Linked DNA regions of Novipirellula artificiosorum. The protein of the gene in region 1 interacts with the protein of each later gene in a pairwise test. Links are inferred from orthologs where the notes say so. Each region holds a gene or a part of one and is shown in the gene's direction. Other genes may lie near its edges.

Region 1 (5,096 bases):
AGCGTTTTTTGCGTTGTTTCACGGAATGAAAGCAGACCGAAACATTCCGCTCGTTCTGAAACGACTCAATCGACAAACCGAAACCAACTTTCGCTCCCTTTGCGATGGAGAAACAATCTGTGTCTGACATCTACACCCAATACAACGAAGTCGAAAAGCTAATCGATGGCGAAAAATTCGAGGAGGCCATTGCGGGATTGAACGAAATCGTTGGTGAGGACGAAACGTTCGTGCTCGGCCACTTGGCGCTCGCCCGCGTCTACACCAAAACCGGGCAACACGACCTGGCAATCAAACATGGTGAGAAGGCCTGCGAACTTGAGCCCGAAGATGCGTTCAACTTCACCGCCTTAAGTGTGACGTACCAACGCGCGTGGGCCGGGACGCAAGACCAGCAATACATCACAGCGGCCGAAGACGCGATGGGCCGAGCAAGGATGCTAGAAGGGCGCTAACAAGATTGTGGATCCCTGGATCGTTTTTTTAGGGGGGGGAGATGCGATGTTCCTTGCTTTGCGGTGCCGTCCCACCGCTTCGCTACCCCAACTTGTTTAGCCAAAAAGACAATCACAGTTGACCCATCTTCGCCAAACCCGTAACTTGCCGTCTTAAAAGCATTTAGGTAGCACATCATCAACCCTTCGTTATGCTGTGGTGGATCTTGTTAGGGGATTCTTTTCCTTTAGGGTTCTCTCACCAGATCCACTACAGCTAACCCCCCAAGTCTTGGCCTGGACGATGCAAGAGGCGATTTTGTGGTGGAAAACCGTCGCAAGCGGTCGCGATTCGGCTGTGGTCCACCCACCACGGCCCTCAATTTGCCGTATCGGTTGCGAAACCCTGCCAACGTGCCATTTTGACGCAATCGATGCGTCTGCCCGCATACGTATTTTCAACGACTGAAACCATGTCATTCTTTGAACGACTTTTTGATATTCTCGGTGTCATTTTTGGCGGCTTTTTCGGAGCGGTCGAACGTGGGATCACTTCGATCTTCGGGTCTGCGAACGCTCGCCAAGTATCCAAATTGCAGCAGCGTGCGGAGAAGATCGGTGAGTTAGAGCCGAAATACGAGGCGATGACGGACGAGCAGTTGCGGGAGCAGACGGAGATTTTCCGCCAACGACTTCGTGACGGTGAGACGCTCGATAACATCCTCGATGAAGCGTTCGCCGTTTGCCGCGAAGGTGGCAAACGGTACCTTGGGATGCGTCATTACGACGTTCAATTCGTCGGTGGCATGGTGCTTCACAGCGGAGGAATCGCTGAAATGGTCACCGGGGAAGGGAAGACACTCGTCGCGACATTGCCAGCCTACTTGAACGCGCTCGAAGGCAAAGGGGTCCATGTCGTCACGGTAAATGATTACTTGGCTCGCCGTGACATGGAATGGATGGCGCCGCTCTACATGAACTTGGGGCTGACCGTTAATGCGATCCAATCAGGGATGTCGACCGGAGAAAAGCAGGCCGCCTACGCATGCGATATCACCTACGGCACCAACAACGAATTCGGATTCGACTACCTCCGTGACAACATGCGACCGGCGGCAAAGGGCGACAATCGTTATCCCAGTGAGGCGCAACAGTGCCAAGGGCCACTGAACTTTGCGATCATCGACGAAGTCGACAATATCCTGATTGATGAAGCGAGAACGCCGTTGATCATCAGCGGCCCCGCCGACTTGGACCTGGGGCGATATGCCGAAGCCGATCGCGTGGCTCGTCAATTGCGCAAGGAAGAACACTTTAAGGTCGACGAAAAACAACACAACGTCACGCTCAGTGACGAAGGGGTGCGTGAAGCCGAGAAACTAGCAGGCGTGGAAAGCTTCTATACCGCAGGCAACATGGAATGGCCTCACTTGATCGACAACGCGCTCAAAGCTCATTTCCTCTACAAACTGGACGTCAACTACGTCATCAAAGATCGCCAAATCATCATTGTCGACGAGTTCACGGGACGGTTGATGGAAGGCCGCCAATGGAGTGACGGGTTGCACCAAGCGGTCGAAGCGAAGGAAGGCGTCCCGATCAAACAGGAAACGCAAACGTTTGCAACCGCGTCGCTGCAGAACATCTTCAAGATGTACAAGAAGTTGGCGGGGATGACGGGGACTGCCATGACCGAATCGACCGAGTTCATGAAGATCTACGGGTTGGATGTGGTCGCGATCCCTACCAACCGGGAAATGAAACGGATCGAGCACCCTGATTTGATCTACTTGACCGAAAAGGACAAGTACAAGGCACTGGCCGACGAGGTCGAGCGGACGAACAAATGGGATGTGCTGACGCTAAAGGACGGCAGTGAGATTTGGGGGAAAATCCAAAGCGAAGATGAAACCGAAGTGAGCATCCTTCAGAAGGGTGAGAAACACGCCGAAAAAGTTCCAACCAGCAAGATCACCAAGGTCGAACACGCGGGACGCCCGGTATTGATTGGAACGGTCAGCATCGAAAAGAGTGAACGATTGTCAGCGCTGCTTGAACGGCGTGGAATCAAACATGACGTCCTGAACGCGAAAAATCACGGCCGTGAAGCGGACATTGTTTCTCAAGCCGGTCGTGTTAACGCCGTGACGATTGCAACCAACATGGCAGGCCGCGGTACCGACATCGTGCTGGGCGGGAATCCCGAAACGATGGCGTGGGCTCAACTGCAACACAAGTACCCGACGCGGCTGGAAGTGCCGGATGACGAGTGGAACGCATTGGTCAAAGAGATCGACGAACAGGAAAAGATGAGTGCCGAAGGGGATGTCGTTCGCGACCTTGCCGGGTTGTATGTGATTGGCACCGAACGACACGAATCGAGACGCATCGACCTACAGCTTCGAGGTCGTTGTGGTCGACAAGGCGATCCAGGCTCGAGCCGGTTCTTCCTATCGCTGGAGGACGACTTGATGCGGATTTTCGCAGGTGATTTCGTCAAGAGCATGATGGAAAGACTTGGCATGCAAGAGGGCGAAGCCATCGAATCCTCGCTGGTCACTCGGCGAATCGCCGCGGCTCAAAAGAAGGTCGAAGAACGCAATTACGAAATACGCAAAAGCCTACTCGACTACGACGAGGTGATGGACGAGCAGCGAAAACGCGTTTACCGCTATCGTCAAAACCTGCTCGATGGTCACAGTTCACGCAACATGATCCTCGACTTGATTCGGGCTCAAATCGACAAGTACGTCGAAACGTTCATGGAACCCAATTACGGAGTCGATTCGTTTGCGGCATTCGCAGGAGGCCAACTCGATTGCCAATTGGAAGCTCGTGACTTCTTGAATATGGACTTCGACATGGCCAAGTCCTATTCGATCGACCAGGCAGAACGAGCGGCAGAGGTGACGGTTGAAGAAATCGTCGAAGAGAATTTGCCGGCGGGGATGGAAGAAGAATGGAACTGGAAAGCCATGACCAATTGGTCCAACACTCGATTGGCGACCAATTATCAAGAACACCAATTGAAATCGATGAATCGCGATGAATTGGTAGAGGAACTCATCAAGAAGTCACATGAAAAGATCAACAAGGTTGATTTGAGTGACGGCGAACCCCTGCTCGACACCGACTATGGCCTACGCACGCTTTGTGCATGGATGCGACATAAGTTTGGTATCGAAACCACGCCAGACGAGTTTCGTGACGTCGACGATTATCGTGTTGTCGCCGACGCACTGATGCAACGAGCCGAGCAGGCTTACACACGAAAAGAAGCCGAATATCCCGTTTTGACCGGCATCTCTCGGTTCACCGAGAAGCAGGGAGCACAGGTATCGCTCGACCGCGAAGGTTTAGTCGATTGGGTCAACCATCGGTTCGGCGCTGAACTGAATCCCGATGATGTTCGACTCAACCGAGATGACTTGAAGGCTCAGTTGGTCGAGTTTAGTCGCAAAACGGGTGATGCAGCCGAACAAAAATACAGCGTTGCCGAAACCAAGGTGGACGAGCTGTTTGGTAAAGCGGACCCAGAGACGACAGCGATTTTGGCAAGTGGAAAGAATGGCAGTTTGGATGCCTTGATCGAGTGGCTGCAAGCCGAATTGAGTCATCGAGCGGACAAATCGGACTTGTCGCGAATGAATCGTAGCGAGTTGAAGCTAGCCGTTGACGGTGCTGTCGACGATCGGTTCTATCCCGAGATGCGGCGTATGGAACGCCAGATCTTGCTCAGCATTGTTGATGAAGCCTGGAAGAACCACCTGTTGACCATGGACCATTTGCGCAGCAGCGTCGGATTGAAGGGCTACGCTCAATTGGACCCCAAAGTCGAATACAAACGCGAAGGCATGCGATTATTCGATTCCATGTGGGAGTCGATTGGCGAACGGGTGACCGATTTGATTTTCCGGATGGAATCCTTCAACGACGCCTTTATCCGAAGCACATGGGTGGACGCCGCAACGCGGCACGATGATCCTCATGCGTCGGGGGCGGCGACGGCGAATGAATCCAACACGCCCGCTCAGCAGGCGGCGCAGCAAAGCAATCGCGGTGAAGATGCAAAGCCGGACCCGATACGCCATGATGCCCCGCGAATCGGCCGAAATGATCCCTGTCCCTGCGGCAGCGGAAAAAAGTACAAATCATGCTGCATGAGAAAACGTGGACGTGTGGTTTAGCTCAGTTGCCAACCCTCAGCGTTTCGCTTCGGGCTGATAGCTGAAGGATTGGCTAGGAAAGGATTCCGATGTTCGCAAATTTGATCTACTTTGCTGCCCTGCTTCTGGTTTCGCCAGTGGTCCTGTACCGCATGGTCAGGCATGGTCGCTACCGGCGTGGCGTCCGTGAGAAGGTCCTTGGCTTGTCGGCATCTCATGCGCGAAACCTCTCCGCTGGCAAACGTTGCATTTGGATCCATGCCGTCAGTGTCGGCGAAGTCAATCTGGTTCGTGGCGTCGCAATGCGACTGCAACAACAACACCCTGATACACCTGTCCTGATCAGCACATCGACCGATACCGGCTACGACCTGGCTATTCGGCTGTTTGGCGCCCAGCGAGTCTTCTTCTGCCCTCTCGATTTCTCCTGGGCAGTGGCAAGGGCGATTCGAAATCTCAATCCGCAGTTGCTGCTGTTGGCGGAGCTCGAGCTTTG
Region 2 (3,636 bases), on another replicon or contig:
AACATCCAGCTCGTGCTAAATTTTAGCAGCGAAGAAATGGATTTGGAGCAAAACGATTCCGTCTTCCGTGGTGTCATGAGGAACGTCGTCTATCACGACAGCACAATTAACATGACCAACACCGTGATGCGGTATTTGGAAGAACAGACGAACACGTCGCAAGATGCAACCATTGTCAACACGTCGTCGAACATGAACCGTTGACCCCATTTGCGAAAAGCTCTTGAAGCAATCCGCTTCGCCGCTTCAGTGTGATCAGCGCTGTAAGTTAGCAGATTCAGCGCAGTTTTTTTGGCTCATCCGGCGGAAGCGTGCGCAGGAGGTTTTCGAGGCATCTCTCCGGTGTCCCATCATTGCTGGCAGGAGCTATTTTCACTGGTTATCGTGCAGTTTCCGGGAGAAACGGAGTCGAGCTCTGCAGAGGTGCAACTTGACAAGGGATATCCCGGTCGATGGTGCGCCAAGGGTGCTACCGGTTCCCGGCGGACGACCGTCCGTCGGGGACTCTTTTCTAAGACATCATTGGACACCGGAGCCATACCTCCAAAAAAACCTCGAGTCTGGGTTCCGCGCGCTTCTGTCGGATGAGCCGTTTTTTGTCGGGTAGTCCTCGATTTCGGGAAGTGTGCATCGAAGCAATCCCGCGGACTCGCGTCGGTCGATGACAGAGATTAGTGCCACCCATCAATCGAGGGGCCGCTCATCGAGCCAATTGATAACCTTCTCCGCCAATCAGAGACGGATTTGGTGGGTGGCACCGCGACAGGAATGCTAGCTAACCATCGTGGGCTGCTGCGACGATTGGTGATCTTGACCTTTCTGGTCCGAATTGCGTACCGAATGTACTTCGCGGTAGACGGGATTTTCCCAACTTTCGAGTAGCTAGCCACACGAGGCGGCTATACCCGAGATCACGACCTTGCACGCACCTCTCGACCGACGAGCCCCATCTTGCGCGCTTCGCGATTGGCTTCCCAGCTGGCGTGGCCTCGCTGCCGGTCTGCAACAATCGGCTGCTATCATCCCGTCGCCCCGCTGGATGTGTCTCGTTCTGGCGATCACGCTCGCGACCACCGGCTCCGCGCAAGAGGACTCCGCCGCCGATTTTCGGTTGGAGCTCGACCGAATGCGTGAGGACTACGAGACGCGCATCGCACGGATCGAGGCGGATCAATCCAACTTCTCAACTCAGAGACGAACCGAGAGCAACATCGATGCCCAAACTGAGGCATTTCGTCGGCAACTGGAGCTGCGAGTGCCGGGCTATACTGCGCTGCCTGAGAGCACCGAGCAGGCGTTACTATCCGAAATCCGCGACCGACAAGTCCTGCAAAACCTGTTCACATTCCACGGGTATGCACGGAGTGGCTTCGGAAGCAGCGGCAGAGGCAGCGACCAAGAAGTGTTTCAGGCACCCGACGCCCCAACCAAATACCGCCTGGGTAACGAAAACGATACCTATGCCGAGCTAGCGCTCGAGCGATCTCGCGAACTTGAAAGCGGCGTGATGGTGCGGGGCGAGCTGATGCTGGCGATGCAAACGCTTCAAAACTCGACGTTCGATCCGTCCGACAACTTCTTGCTGAGACAGGCATACCTCGAGATGTGGCGATTGCCGATGGTTCCTGAATGGAAGTTCTGGGCCGGAAATCGCTACTACGATCGTCACGACATCCACATCATCGACTACTTCTTCCTCGACATGAGTGGCTACGGGGGCGGAATTCAAGATATCCCTTTCCACGGCGCCAAGTTGGCGGTCGCCTACCTCGGTGGCGCTCTCGAGTTCCCAGTCACCGACCAAGGACGTATCGCCGACCACAACGTTGACGTCCGAATCTACGACATCCCTGTTCCGACCGGCAATATGCTGCTGTGGGGCGCCGGTTCCTACGAATCGGGCGGCACGGCAACGGACAACAGCAATACAGAGAATGTCAAACGTGGGTACGCCGTCGGTGCGATCCATGTTACAGAAGAACTTCTTGGCGGATTCGCAAAGTCTTCCGTCCAGTGGGGTCGCGACTCGTCGGCTAACTTCTCGTCGTCAGTCAACATGCCGTTCACCGATTTCAATCTCGACTCACAACTGCTGTTCACCAACACCGTGACCGTGCATCTATGTGACTGGTTTACGATGCAAGCGATCGGAATCTACCGGCGCACCACTGCGCCGGATCAAACCGACCCCAAAACCGAATGGGTGTCGGGTGGCTTGCGTCCGATTGTCCACCTGACTCAACATGCCGCCGTTGCTGTTGAGTACGGCGTTGACTTTGTCGAGAGTGGTCCGTTGCAAGTGGAAGGAACGGTGCAGAAGCTAACGTTCAGCCCCATGCTGAGAGCCGACACCAACTTCTTCTCGCGTCCGGAATTGCGAGCCTTCGTCAGCTTTGCCTGGTGGGGAGACGAATTCCGTGGTCTAGTCGGCGGCCCGACATACATTGACGAAACCAATGGCGCGTCTTTTGGCGTCCAAGGCGAACATTGGTGGTAACGGATTTGCTGCGAACAGGCGGCGCTCTCGTACGAAAACAACCGCAGCATCTTAAAAACCATCGCGGTACGCCGAGTAACCGAAGTCCACGGAAACGTCATCCACGACACCTTGGCTTAACGCAGATATAAGAAACGCGGTTGAGCACGTCAGGGGAAAACCTGCTGTACCCATTCCGATGGAAACAGCGATTCATTTTTAATGCCGGCGTCGGCCGTGTCGGAGTGAATCGAGATTGTTGACCAGAAACGCCGGTTCGGTACATCGAATGCGGTTCGGATGCATTAAATAGAATCCGGTGAGGGGGGCTCGCCCAGCTGGATCCGGGACAGAGCCATCCTGCGGCAAGAAAATTCACCTCGCCCGCCACATGCATTCTTACCCCAAGCGCATGGAGACATCGGAGGGCTTCCCAGCTTGATGCTGTCCATACTCTGTCCCTGTCAATTGCTCACGATGGTTAACCAACCACATCCATAGGAAGCCGCTTCCTGTGCTCTCCCGTTCGCTCAAAAATATCGGTGCGGTTCTGAGCATCGATTGGGCGTTGAGTGCGAGGGAAGGCAAAGGAAAGGCTTTCTTGAAGAACTCCTTCGGAGAGCAGTGCGACGCAATTCCCTACAGCGGTATCTTCAAAATACCGATTGTTGAATGTGCACGGTACCTGGCGAACCGGAGTACATAGCGTGAACGCGTCCCGACGATGCTGCCGTACTTGAAAATCAGAGTTTCTGCGCTGCGTGAATCGATTCGTGAATAAGGGTTTGCTGCTCCGGTCGATGAAGCCGGAACACTTTGGGTGAGGGCCATTTCGGCGCGTCGGTGCAGGAATTCTGACGACACCGACGCGTGTTTCACCCCGACCGAACTCTGTTCGGTCGATGCAACCGCCTTCACGAAGAAGACCGCAGAACTCGCGTCGGTCGCGTTGACCGAACGCACGAAGCGAAAGAGCCGAGGTGTATCCATCCAAATTTCATCAAGCATCGTGCGCCCTACACGCCACTGAACGCGAAACAAGTATCATCCCAATCCCCAACGACGGCACTCGCGAGGACGTTGGGCACGATGAGCTGATGGCCTGACCCGATCAATGACAAAGAAGGGAATGTAATTCCTCGGTTTTGGCGGCGAGCCGG

Evidence for each region. The genes of interacting proteins can lie anywhere in the genome.
Region 2: the proteins of secA (region 1) and Poly41_RS29655 interact in binary tests that used the Escherichia coli proteins (3 or more experiments, as listed by UniProt). The link is inferred for Novipirellula artificiosorum from one-to-one orthologs.

The regions. Positions count from the first base shown.
Region 1 is NZ_SJPV01000002.1:844,615-849,710, reverse strand. What follows is about bases 524-4,821. They hold secA (preprotein translocase subunit SecA), read left to right. Parts: upstream 524-907; coding sequence 908-4,621; downstream 4,622-4,821. Other genes in these bases: Poly41_RS08895 (3-deoxy-D-manno-octulosonic acid transferase), read left to right, coding at 4,690-4,821. In the rest of the region: Poly41_RS08905 (tetratricopeptide repeat protein), read left to right, coding at 105-455; more of Poly41_RS08895, read left to right, coding at 4,822-5,096. UniProt on the Escherichia coli protein: Required for protein export, interacts with the SecYEG preprotein conducting channel.
Region 2 is NZ_SJPV01000018.1:131-3,766, forward strand. The notes cover bases 371-3,208. They hold Poly41_RS29655 (carbohydrate porin), read left to right. Parts: upstream 371-919; coding sequence 920-2,497; downstream 2,498-3,208. Other genes in these bases: Poly41_RS29660 (hypothetical protein), read right to left, coding at 3,116-3,208. Also shown: more of Poly41_RS29660, read right to left, coding at 3,209-3,484.